3 regions of the Variovorax sp. P4_D9 genome follow, and region 2 is predicted to be linked to each of the others. Evidence: predicted binding sites of a transcription regulator. Region 2 holds the regulator's gene; each other region holds the start of a gene.
The links. The regulator FNR, encoded in region 2, switches genes on or off when oxygen is low (the NO sensors DNR and NnrR bind a similar motif). The targets are predictions, from matches to a motif close to TTGATNNNNATCAA.
Positions count from the first base shown of each region.

Region 1: the regulator FNR is predicted to act here: its motif matches at 1,376-1,389, upstream of AC1DY5_RS11535 (protocatechuate 4,5-dioxygenase subunit alpha).
Region 3: the regulator FNR is predicted to act here: its motif matches at 858-871, upstream of AC1DY5_RS35525 (DASS family sodium-coupled anion symporter).

Region 1 is NZ_JBFUIU010000078.1:12,936-17,356, forward strand. It holds gene AC1DY5_RS11525 (surface-adhesin E family protein) at 1-138, shown strand, start outside; gene AC1DY5_RS11530 (class III extradiol dioxygenase family protein) at 148-987, opposite strand; gene AC1DY5_RS11535 (protocatechuate 4,5-dioxygenase subunit alpha) at 991-1,344, opposite strand; gene AC1DY5_RS11540 (LysR family transcriptional regulator) at 1,479-2,402, shown strand; gene AC1DY5_RS11545 (DUF4136 domain-containing protein) at 2,399-2,938, opposite strand; gene AC1DY5_RS11550 (LuxR C-terminal-related transcriptional regulator) at 2,998-3,636, opposite strand; gene AC1DY5_RS11555 (hypothetical protein) at 3,633-3,830, opposite strand; gene AC1DY5_RS11560 (FHA domain-containing protein) at 3,847-4,302, shown strand.
Region 2 is NZ_JBFUIU010000016.1:15,008-19,428, forward strand. It holds gene ccoP (cytochrome-c oxidase, cbb3-type subunit III) at 1-887, shown strand, start outside; gene ccoG (cytochrome c oxidase accessory protein CcoG) at 909-2,348, shown strand; gene AC1DY5_RS03440 (FixH family protein) at 2,345-2,650, shown strand; gene AC1DY5_RS03445 (hypothetical protein) at 2,655-2,900, shown strand; gene fnr (fumarate/nitrate reduction transcriptional regulator Fnr) at 2,881-3,597, opposite strand; gene hemN (oxygen-independent coproporphyrinogen III oxidase) at 3,722-4,421, shown strand, end outside.
Region 3 is NZ_JBFUIU010000470.1:283-4,152, reverse strand. It holds gene AC1DY5_RS35535 (DUF3300 domain-containing protein) at 1-216, opposite strand, end outside; gene AC1DY5_RS35530 (hypothetical protein) at 318-731, opposite strand; gene AC1DY5_RS35525 (DASS family sodium-coupled anion symporter) at 968-2,533, shown strand; gene AC1DY5_RS35520 (hypothetical protein) at 2,584-2,787, shown strand; partial or broken gene AC1DY5_RS35515 (phosphoketolase family protein) at 3,057-3,870, shown strand, end outside.

The DNA of each region.
Region 1 (4,421 bases), on a different contig from region 2:
CCGGTGCCGCTGTGGGCCGGCGAGCCGCACAACGTGACCGACTATGCCAGCAATCCGCGGCCGGTGCTGTTCCGCGACATGGAACCCAATCCGACCGACCGCATCGTGCGCGCGGCCTGTCGGACCGTGGCCGGATAGGCCTGCTGCTCAGACCAGCGGCTCGAGCACCATGAGCCCCGCCGCCGTGTTCGAGATCGGGATGTGGTAGTTGCTGTGCACCGCGCGCACCTTCTCGGGCAAGGCGCCGCGCGCGACCATCCAGTTGAGCAGCTCCACGCCCTGGGTGCCTGCGAGCTGCACCAGTTCGACCGTCGAGAAGCGGGTGGCCCACGCCGGGTCGGAGCGCATGCTCTCCATGAACCGCAGGTCGAAGTCCTTGTTGATGAAACCGGCACGCTCGCCATCGAGCTGGTGCGACAGCCCGCCCGTGCCCATCACGACCACGCGCTCGTCGCCGGGCCACGCGGCCACTGCGCGCGCGATCGCCTGGCCCAGCCGCAAGCAGCGGGCCGCGGACGGCAGCGGCGCCTGCACCGTGTTGACGCACACCGGCAGCACGCGCACGGGCCATTTCATGTCGGGCCAGCACAGCGCCATCGGCAGCATGGACGCGTGGTCGAGCAGCATCTCCTGGCAAGTGGTGAGGTCGAAGTCCTCGGCGACCAGCGATTCGATCAGGCGCCATGACAGGACCGGGTCGCCCTTCAGCGGCGGCAGGCTCGGAATGCCCCAGCCTTCGTCCGCGTTGCGATACTCCGGGGCCGCCCCGATCGCGAAGGTCGGCATCTTGTCGAGGAAGAAGTTCAGCCCGTGGTCGTTCGAGATCAGCACGACGACGTCGGGCCGGACCTTCGCGAGCCAGTCGCGCACCGGCGGGAATCCGTCGAAGAACGGCTTCCAGTAGGGGTCGTGCTGCAGGCCCTTGTCGATCGCTCGGCCGATCGCCGGCACGTGGGAGGTGGTGATGCCACCAACGATTCTTGCCATGGCTCAACCCCTCGCGGCCAGCAGCCTGGCCTTGAATTCGTCTTTGGTCATGCCGGTCTGCTGGGCCCCGATGTCCTGCATGTCGAGACCGAAGATGCCGGCGAACTTGGCGAGGTAGTAGGCGTTGCCGCCGGCCTCGATCAGCTGCATCACGTTGCGATTGCGGATCGCTTCGCGCTGCTCGGGGTTAAGCCCGTACGCCGCGCAGTAAGCGTCTTCGTCCGCGACGAAGGCGGCCCGGTTCGCGGCCTGGTTGAATGAATAGCACATCTTGTTGAGCGCATAGCCCTTGCGGGCCTGCTCGCCGTCGAAGATGGTGGTGCCCGGTATGGGCTGCCTTGGATTGGGTGTTGGCAAGAGAGTCTCCTGGGTCGTTGTGCGTAGCGCCTTGATCCGAATCAACTTTCGCGCGACATGTCGTTGCCGGCGCGATGGGTTCAGTATCAACTCGGGGGCATCGCCCGATCAACGCACGGATACTCATTCCAGCCATGAGCCGATTCGATCATTTGGACCTCGACGGCCACTTGCTGCAACTGCTGCTGGCGGTGCTCGAAGAAGGGTCGGTCACGCGCGCGGCGCAGCGCCTGGGCGTCACCCAATCCGCCGTCAGCCATCTGCTCGACAAGCTCCGCGCCATCGTCGGCGACCCTCTGTTCGTGAAGTCAGGCCGCGGCATCGTGGCCACGGCGCATGCGCACTCGCTGGCATCGCKCGCGCGCGTGATGCTCGACGAGCTGCACAGCTTCAGCCATGCCGCCGGCTTCGATCCGGCCGAGCTCGCCGCCACGCTGACGATTGCCGCCAACGACCTGCAGCGAGACCTGCTGCTGCCCGCGCTGCTGCGGCATGTCCGGCGACAGGCGCCGGGCTTCGCGCTGCGCGTGATTTCTTCCGGCGCGCCAACCGCCGAGATGCTGCGCGACGAACACTGCCAGCTCGTGATCACGCCGCGCCCGCCGTGCGCCAGCGATGTTGTGCAGAAGCGCCTGTTCGAGGACCAGTACCGGGTTTTCTACGATGCCAGCCAGCGAGAGCCGCCGCAGACCCAGGACGACTATCTGGCCGCCGACCACGTGACGGTGCTGTACGAGCCTCGGCGTCGGCTCGACATCGATGAGGTGCTGGCCGAACGCGGGATGCAGCGGCGCTTCGTTGCCCAGCTGCCGAGCTTCGCGGGCATCGGCCCTTTCCTGCGGGGCGGCGTATCGATCGCCACGCTGCCCAGCCTGCTGCGCGTCCACCTGCTGCGCGACCTCGACATGGCGCCGGTGCCCGTGACCTGTCCGTCGATGCCGATGTACATGGTCTGGCACCTGCGCCACCAGACTGATCCGATCCATCGCTGGCTGCGCGGGCAACTCGAGACGGTGGTGGGGCCGGCGCTGGCCGGCGCGGCCTCGGACTGCGGCTAGCGGCCGGCCCGCGACCCTGGCGGGAAGTCGGCGAACATCCGGTCCAGCGTGCGCTGCACCGACGCATCGAGCCGCGCCGGATCGTCTGGCAACACACCCTCCACGCTGGCACGCCAGATCGCCCGCCGGCTCCTGGCGTCGAACATGTCGACCACCAGCGTGCCGGCCCGGTAGGGGTTGGTCGACATCGTCACGCTCGACGGCACCGGGCCGAAGCCGAGCCATGTGAGGTCGTGGCCGATGCCACTGTAGAAGGTGTTGTAGGTCTGGCCGTCGCGCGTGGTCACATGGGCCGCGACATGCACATCGCCCTCGGCGACCCGCTTCCAGCCGCGCGCCTGCAGCCGTGCATCGATGCCCTGGATGATGGGCTGCGGCAACAGCGACGATTCACCGCTGGGTTCTGCGATCCAGCTGTAGCTGCGGTAGCCGGAGAAATCGGCCTTGGCATCGAAATCGGTCTTGACGGTCACTGGGCTCGCACAGGCCGCCAGCAGGGTTGCCAGGGCGAGGGCAAGGCTTCGTCGTCCGATCATGGCTTCTCCTGCGGGGCGTGCGTCCGGCGGACGCCTTGCACAGGATGGTAGTACCCGGCCTATGCCGGGCTCACGGCCACGTTCGACAAGTGGCCGTTGGTGCGCGCATAGTGCAGCGCCTGGGTCCGGCTGTTGACGCCGATGCGGCGGTACAGGCGCCACATGTGGACCTTGACCGTGTCCTCGCTGATCTCCAGACGCTCGGCCATCTCGCGATTGCCGAGGCCCTCGGCGATCAGCTGCACCAGTTGCACCTGGCGCGGGGTCAGGCGGGCACTGCTCTCGGCCTCCGCCGGGGGCGCGTCGTCCTTGTCCTCCCCGGTCTTCAGCACGCTCTTGAGCCCCTTGATCAGGCCGGCGGCATCCGAGGCCTTCTCGATATAGATATCGGCGCCGGCCGAAAGGCACAGCGCCTCCATGTCGGCAGCGGGCAGCGCGGAATAGACCGCGATCGGCACTTCGGGGTACTCGCGCCGTGCCGCGTGCACGCCAGCGCAGCCCTTGGCGTCGGGCAGGTTCAGGTCGAGACAGATCAGGTCGGCGGCGCCGTTGCGCTCGACCGCGCCGGCCAGCTTGTCGAGGCGATCGATCTCGACGATGCCGGCTGCCGGTTGCAGCCGCCGCAGCATCAACGCAATGGCGTTCCTCATCATCGGATGGTCGTCGACCACATAGAAGACGTTGCGCGCTTTTCTCATTGCCAGTTTCTTTCCACCGCTCGACAGGTCACGGCGAAGCAGATCGCCGAAAGCGCCGAGAGTAGTGGACGAACCAACCGCTTGATCGCCAGCCGCGGCATCGCGATCGCGGTGAGCGCGACGAATGTCTCAATTTTCGGGATTGCGTCTTCAGAAAGTGCGACCGATTGCCGAAATGCGGTGACTGCAACCAATCTTCAGCGAGTAGATATGTCCAGACTCATCGTCCTGACCCGCCACGGCAGCGTCCGGCAGGTCAACATCAAGGGGCCGATCACGACCATCGGCCGCGACCCGTCCTGCGGGGTTCACATCGACAGACTCGGCGTCAGCCGCCATCACGCCGCGATCCACTGGACCGGCGACCGCTTCGTGCTGACCGACCTGGCCAGCCGCAACGGGACCTTCGTCAACAAGACGCGGATCCGCGAGCGGGCGTTGGCCAACGGCGACGCCATCAGCGCCGGCGACTGCCAGCTGCGCTTTCTCTACGAGAACCGCAGGCTGCCCAACGACGAGGCGCTACGGCTGATCACACTGGCCGACGACCTGGTCGACATCGACGCGGTGCGCGAGCGCAGCGACTGGGCCACCTTCTTCCGCCAGGGCAGCAGGGGAAGGCTCGGCGAGGCGCACCGAGGCAGCCGCGGCGAGCGCCGCGTTTGAAGGCAAAAAAAAGGGCCCGCACGAAGCGGGCCCAATGATCTCTCTGGCGAGCCAGATCCCTGGAGAACCAACCCCTATATCGACAGCGCCACAGGAAACTTGAAGGGCACGGCAGGGTC
Region 2 (4,421 bases):
ACTTCGTGACCGCCATCTCGCTTGGCGGCATCCTGGCCTGCGCACTGCTGCTGTGGCTGACCGCACGCTTCCGCGGCCCGGCCAGCACCGACAACACCACCGGCCACGTCTGGGACGAAGACTTGCGCGAGATGAACAACCCGTTGCCGCGCTGGTGGATGGGCCTGTTCGTGCTGACCATCGTGTTCGGCATCGGCTACCTGGTGGTGTTCCCGGGCCTCGGCAGCTACCGCGGCACGCTCGCCTGGAGCACCCAGGGCGAATACGCCAAGGATGTCGAGAGGGCCAACGCCGAACTGGCGCCGGTCTACGCCGCCTACTCGGCCCAGCCGGTCGAACGCCTGGCCGGCGATGCCGGCGCGATGGCGATCGGCGAGCGCCTGTTCCTCAACAACTGCGCGCAGTGCCACGGCTCGGATGCGCGCGGCAGCAAGGGCTTCCCGAACCTGACTGATGGCGAATGGCTGCACGGCGGCACGCCCGAGAAGATCCACGAGACCATCGCGCTCGGCCGCGTCGGCGTGATGCCGCCGATGGCCGAGGCGGTCGGTTCGGCCGAGGACGTCAAGAACCTCGCCAACTACGTGCTGAGCCTGTCGGGCAGCCCGCACGACTCGGTGCGCGCCGGACTCGGCAAGAGCAAGTTCACGGTCTGCGCGGCCTGCCACGGCATCGGCGGCGTCGGCAACCCTGCGGTGGGTGCTCCGAACCTGGCCGACAAGATCTGGCTGCACGGCTACGGGCAGGAGGCGATCATCGCGATGATCAATGGCGGCAAGACCAACCAGATGCCGGCGCAGCAGGGTCGCCTGACCGAGGCACAGATCCATGTGCTGACCGCCTACGTCTGGGGCCTGTCCAACAAGTCGGCCGCCGCAGGGCAATGAAGGCGATGGCCTGAGGTCCCCATGAGCGATTCCCTGCCCGGACCGACGCCGCCGCCGCGCACCGTGATTCCGATCGCGCCGGTCGAGGAGGGCGTCGGCCTCTACGCGGCCCACAAGAAGATCTATCCGCGCAGCGTCAGCGGCTATTTCGCTCGCTGGCGCTGGGCGTTGGTGTTCGCGACGCAGCTGGTGTTCTACGGACTGCCGTGGCTGGAGTGGGGCCAGCGCCAGGCCGTGCTGTTCGACCTCGGCGCGCGGCGCTTCTTCCTGTTCGGACTGGTGCTCTATCCGCAGGACCTGATCTACCTGACCGGGCTGCTGGTGATCTCGGCCCTTTCGCTGTTCCTGTTCACCGCGGTGGCGGGCCGCCTGTGGTGCGGCTATGCCTGCCCGCAGACCGTCTACACCGAGATCTTCATGTGGGTCGAGGAGAAGATCGAAGGCAGCCGCATAGCGCGGATGCGACTCGACAGCGGCGACTTCTCGACCGAGAAGCTGGTCAAGAAGTGGTTCAAGCATGTGGTCTGGATCTCGATCGGGCTCTGGACCGGCTTCACCTTCGTCGGCTACTTCACGCCGATCCGCGAACTGGCCATGGAGTTCCTGCAGACCCGCATGGGCTCCTGGGAAATCTTCTGGGTCTTGTTCTACGGCTTTGCGACCTACGGCAACGCCGGCTTCATGCGCGAGCAGGTGTGCAAGTACATGTGCCCCTATGCGCGCTTCCAGAGCGCGATGTTCGACCGAGACACGCTGATCGTCAGCTATGACGCCGCGCGCGGAGAGCCGCGCGGCGTGCCGGCCAAGGCGCGGGCAGCCGCGGCGCCGGCGCTCGGCCACTGCATCGACTGCAAGCTGTGCGTGCAGGTCTGCCCGACGGGGATCGATATCCGCCAGGGCCTGCAGTTCGAATGCATCGGCTGCGGCCTCTGCGTGGACGCCTGCAACATCGTCATGGACAAGATGGAGACCCCGCGCGGCCTGATCCGCTATGCCACCCAGAACAGCATGGCCGGACGCTGGACGCCGCAGCAGGTGCTGCGCCGCGTGCTGCGGCCGCGGGTGCTGATCTACACCACGATATTGGGCGTGCTGTGCATCGGCCTGCTCGCCAGCCTGGTGACGCGCACGCCGCTCAAGGTCGACGTCGTGCGCGATCGCGCGTCGCTGGCGCGCATCGTCGAGGGCGGCCAACTCGAGAATGTCTATCGCCTGCAGATCATGAATGCCACCGAGCAGGTGCAGCGCTACCGGATCGAGGCAAGCGGCCTCGAAGGGCTGCACGTGTCCTCGGAATCCGTGGTCGAGGTCGCGCCGGCGCAGTCGCGCTGGGTGGCGGTCCGGCTGCAGCTGCCCTACGGCGCGGCACCGGCCGGCTCGCACAAGGTGCACTTCGATGTCCGAGCGGAAGGCGGCCTGGGCAGCGTGTCCGAGAAGGCCGTGTTCCTGGTCCCGCGATGAACCCCCTGGTGTCCAAGGAGACGATGATGACCGACGAGAACGACGCGATCCGCCCCTGTCCGCCCTGGTACCGCTTTCCGCTGGTGTGGATGGTGATCGGCGGGCCGGGCGTGGTGGTGATCGCGAGCTTCACCACGCTGTGGCTGGCCCTGCGCACGCCCGATCCGGTGGTCGACGAGAACTACTACCGCAAGGGCGTGGAAATCAACCGCACGCTGCCCGACAAGAAGCTGATGCCGGCGGTGGCCGGTCGAAACCACGCGTTGACGCCGAGCGCCGACATCCCGGCCCCGAGGCGCTGAGGCCATGCAGGCGCAGCGCTGGATGTGGATTCTCTGGCCGGCCTTCCTGCTGGCTTGCGCACTCGAGGTGCTGGTGTTCGCGCTGGTCGACCCGGGCGACCTGCACTGGCGCGGCGAGGCGCTCGGGGCCTCGCGGCAGGCCGTCTACACGGTCGGGTTCTTCACCTTCTGGCTGCTGGCCATGGGGTCGGGCGCGCTGACGCTGATGTTGACCCGCTCGGCGCGCGAAATCAACTACCCGGCGGATTGACGATGTGCCGGAGCGCCTCGGGGTCGAGGATGCGCACATTGCGCTGCTCGACCTCGACGATGCCGTCGGCCGCGAATCTCGACAGTGTCCGGCTGACGGTCTCGAGCTTGAGCCCGAGATAGCTGCCGATCTCTTCGCGGGTCATGCGCAGCACCAGCTCGGAGCGCGAGAAGCCGCGCGCATGCAGCCGCTGCACCAGGTTCAGCAGGAAGGCCGCCAGCCGCTCCTCGGCCCGCATGCTGCCGAGCAGCAGCATCACGCCGTGCTCGCGGACGATCTCGCGGCTCATGATCTGGTGCACGTGGCGCTGCAGCGCCGTGACTTCGCGCGACAGCTCCTCGATGCGGTCGAAGGGCATCACGCAGACCTCGGAATCCTCCAGCGCCACGGCGTCGCAGGTGTGCTGGTCGTTGACGATGCCGTCGAGCCCGATGATCTCGCCCGCCATCTGGAAACCCGTGACCTGGTCGCGCCCGTCCTCGCTGGTGACCCGGGTCTTGAAGACGCCGGTGCGGATCGCATAGAGCGAGGTGAAGGGCTCGCCGTTGCGGAACAGGGTCTCGCGCCGCTTGACCTTGCGCCGCGTGGCGACGATATCGTCGATGCGCTGCAGTTCGCCGGGCGCCAGGCCCACCGGCATGCAGAGTTCGCGCAGATTGCAGTTGGAACAGGCGACCTTGATATTTTCTGGTTTCATTGATGCAGTCGAGGTCATGGGGGGATTGTCCGATGGGCAGTGGGCCGGATGCTTGACCCAGGTCAATGATTGCGGGTCGCGACAGCGGCATAGTGACACACCAAAGCCCTTGCCGTCGCCCGCGATGCTCCTTGCCTCCGCTCCCGTTCTTACGCCGTCCCTCCCGGCGCCCACGCCGGCCGTGCTGAATCAATTCGACGTCCCGGGGCCGCGCTACACCTCCTATCCGACCGCGGACCGCTTTGTCGACGCCTTCACGGCCGAGGACTATGCGCAGTCGCTCGAGCAGCGCGGTGGGGCTGGTGCCAGCGCCCGGGCGCTGTCGCTCTACGTGCACATCCCGTTCTGCGAGTCGCTCTGCTACTACTGCGCTTGCAACAAGATCGTGACCAAGCACAAGAGCAAGGGCGGCGAGTACCTGGACTACCTGGCCCGCGAGATCTCGCTGCAGGTCGAGAAGCTCGGCCGCGGTGCGGTCGTGCGCCAACTCCACCTCGGCGGCGGCACGCCCACCTTCCTCGACGATGCCTCCCTGCGGCAGCTCATGGCCATGCTGCGCGACGCCTTCACGCTGACGCCCGACGGCGAACATTCGATCGAGATCGACCCGCGCACCGTCGACCGCGAGCGCCTCGTGACGCTGGCCGCGCTGGGCTTCAACCGGCTCAGCTTCGGGGTCCAGGACTTCGACCCCGACGTCCAGAAGGCGGTGCACCGGATCCAACCCGCCGAGCAGGTGTTCGACCTGATGGCCACCGCCCGAGGACTGGGATTCGATTCGGTCAACGTCGACCTGATCTACGGATTGCCGCGCCAGAGCGCCG
Region 3 (3,870 bases), on a different contig from region 2:
CTTCAGTGCCGCGTCGCCCTTCTGGTTCGGATTCGCCTTCGACCACTTGGCGGCATCGGCGACGTCCGCCGGGTAGGTCGAGGCCATCAGCACCTGCGACAACAGTTCGTCCGGGTACAGCGCGATGGGCGCCATCATCTGGTCGAGTTGCTCCCGGGAAAAACTCGGAGGGGACTGCGCGCCCGCCAGCGCAGACAACAATGAGGCGGCGAGCATCACGGCACGCACGAATCGAATGCTCATTGCACGCATGTGCCTCCCGAGATCGGCGCTGAGAAAGAGCCAGCGATCGAAAATTGTCTAACGATCGCTCATGCTCAGTCCAATCCCCAGACCTTGAGGGTGGCCGTCGGTGCATTACCAAGGATCTTGTACTGGACTGTCACCGACGTGAGACGCCCCTTGCGTCCCGGGGCATCCGCCGGAGCGGTCTGTCCCCCTGCCTTCAGGACCCCGACATCCTTCAACGTGTCGTCTTTGCGATTGTCCCAGTTGAGGACGAGCTGCGTGATCTGAACGTCAGCGCCCTCGGCAGAGAGCTTCACCTGCTTGACGTCCTTTTCCCATCGACCCCCTGCGCTCTTGATCGCTGCGCTTGGATCGGTGGACTTGATCGTCTGCTCGCCGAGCACGAACCACTCGTCAGCCGCTGTTGCCGTGCCCACGAAGCCCATGAGGGCGACGGACGCGACAACGAAAGAGGCCATCAAGGTGTGGAGCTTTGTCTTCATAGAGGTTCCCTTCTGATTGCGGTCAATGCCAGGATCGGCGTCCGCCTACCGCAATCCCCGCCAGAGACACYGCGCGGGGGAAAGAGCCAGCGGATGAAAATTGTCTGTCCATCGCCCATGCTCGTGTTGACGTTTGTCAATTCATGCACAGGCGCAACTCGTAAAGATCGGCCGGCTTCAGAGAATTTCGCCTGATCGACTATGGAGCTTTGTCCTGAATTGAGGCCTGTCGTCCGATGGCCGCCTTTTCAGCACGGCGTGACCGCAAGACCCGATTCCCCGCATACTGGTGGCCGCAAGAGGAGCCCCCCGTGGATGTCCGCAACACCGCCGCGCACGCGACACCCATTGCCAAGCCCGTCCCCTGGGGTCTCTACCTCGGCTTTGCCGCGCTGCTGATGGTGCTGGCGCTGCCGACGCCGGAGGGGCTTCCTGTCGCGGGACACCGGGTGCTGGCCATTCTGGCCTTCGCCATCATCGTGTGGATTAGCGAGGCGGTGAGCTACGAGGTCAGCGCGATCATCATCACCTCGCTGATGGCCGTGCTGATCGGAACTGCACCGGTCGCGAATGCGCCGGGCCGCAGCTACGGCACGTCCAAGGCCCTGGAGATGGCGCTCGACGGCTTCTCGAGCACCGCGCTGGCGCTGGTGGGTGCGGCGCTGGCGATCGCGGCCGCCATGACCATTACCGGCCTGGACCGGCGTATCGCGCTGGTCACGCTCTCGAAGATCGGGACGAGCACACGCCGCGTCCTGATCGGCGCCATCGTGGTCACGGTGGTGCTCTCGCTGGTGGTGCCCAGTGCCACCGCGCGCAGCGCCTGCATGGTGCCGATCATGATGGGCGTGATCCTGGCCTTCGGCGTGGAGCGTCGCTCCAACTTTGCCGCCAGCATCATGATCACCGTCGCGCAGGCCACGAGTATCTGGAACGTCGGTATCCAGACAGCTGCCGCGCAGAACCTGCTGACCATCGGCTTCATCGACAAGCTGCTCGACGTGCGCATCACCTGGCTGCAATGGCTGATCGCCGGCGCGCCATGGGCCATCACGATGTCGATCGTCCTGTACTTCACTACGCGCTGGCTGCTGCCGCCTGAGAGCGAGGCGATCAGCGGTGGCAAGGAGGCAGTTGCCAAGGAACTCGCCGCGCTGGGCCCGATGACGAGCGCGCAGAAACGCCTTGCCGTCGTCTCGGCGGCGCTTCTGCTGCTGTGGTCCACGGGCGGACGCCTGCATCCTTTCGACACGGCCACGGTCACCTACGCGGGGCTGGTGGTCCTGATGCTGCCGCGCCTCGGTGTCATGGACTGGAGGTCCATGCAGCAACGCATTCCCTGGGGCACGCTGATCGTGTTCGGGGTCGGCATCAGCCTGGGCACGGCCCTCCTGTCGACCCAGGCCGGCCAATGGCTGGGCGCTTTCGTGGTCAAGCATTCGGGGCTGGCGACGCAGGGGCCGCTCGTGATTTTCGCGATCCTTGCCGCCTTCCTGATCCTGGTCCACCTGGGCTTCGCCAGCGCCACGGCGCTCACTTCCGCCTTTCTACCGATCCTGATCTCCGTGCTGCAGACGCTGCCGGGCGAAATCAACAAGGCCGGGATAGCGATGCTGATGGGCTTCGCGGTGAGTTTTGGCTTTATTCTGCCCATCAACGCGCCGCAGAACATGGTGTGCCTGGGCACCGACACCTTTGACGGGCGGCAGTTCGCCAAGAGCGGCATCGTGCTGACGCTGGCCGGCTACTTGCTGATGCTGCTCTTCGCCGCCACGTACTGGCGCTGGCTAGGCTGGATGTGAGGCGGCGTATCTTTTGTCACGCGCCTGACTGAGCGCGCCAGGAGCACTGTATGGACCGGGCATCTGTACTTTCCGCTATCGGCGACATGCTTGCCGAGGTGGACCGCAAGCAGGACAGCATCCACGTGCAGGAAGCGAGGAGAGCACTCATTCGTGCTCGGCAGTCGGTCGAGGCCAAGCCGGACGGTTCGCCGTGGAACGAGGAGCTTGTAGAAGCGATGACTCAGTTGGTCATGTTCGGGGTTCCCGGATAGGAAGGCTCTCGACGGATGCTGCGGACGCGCGCCGCGGCGATGATTTGCCGAGTCGATGTTGGCCGCTTGTTACAGCTGGTTGACCATTTTGACGACGTGCGTTCGGCGCCCGCACGCATTCTTCGGCGCAATATTCGATGCAGGCGGTAGAAGCGCGAGCACTGGAGAGCGCTCGCATGGGTGGTCACGGGCGCTGGAATTGTGGGCCAGGTGGCAGCCCCCAATAACGGTCGCCCCGTCGGATTCCAAGCTCTCCAGGAGGCTCATGAATGCCAAAGAATCCAGACTCACCATCGCCAAGCCCATTGACCAGCGAGCAATTGCGCCTGATCGATGCATGGTGGCGCGCGTGCAATTATCTCTCGGTCGGGATGATCTATCTCAGGGACAACCCCCTGCTGAAGGAGCCCTTGAAGCTGGAGCACGTGAAGCACCGGCTGCTCGGCCACTGGGGCGCCAGCCCGGCGTTGTCCTTCGTGTGGGCGCATCTCAACCGCGTCATCAAGCGCGACGACCTCAACGTGATCTACATGGCAGGGCCGGGCCACGGCGCCCCGGGCGTGCTCGGGCCCGCCTACCTGGAGGGCAGCTATTCGGAGGTCTATCCGGACAAGAGCGAAGACCTCGAGGGAATGCAGAAGTTCTTCAAGCAGTTCTCCTTCCCCGGCCACATCGGCTCGCACGTCACGCCGGAAACCCCGGGCTCGATCCACGAGGGCGGCGAACTCGGCTACAGCCTCTCGCACGCCTACGGCGCGGCACTGGACAACCCGGACCTCATCGTGGCCTGCGTGGTGGGCGATGGCGAGGCGGAGACCGGACCGCTGGCGACCGCGTGGCATTCCAACAAGTTCATCAATCCGGCGCGAGACGGCGCGGTGCTGCCGATCCTCAACCTCAACGGCTACAAGATCGCCAACCCGACCATCCTCGCGCGCATCAGCCATGAAGAGCTCGAAGCCCTGTTCGTGGGCTATGGCTACAAGCCCTATTTCGTCGAGGGCGGCGAGCCCTCGGAGATGCACCAGAAGATGGCTGCCACGCTCGACGCCGCCATCGCCGAGATCCGCGCGATCAAAGAAA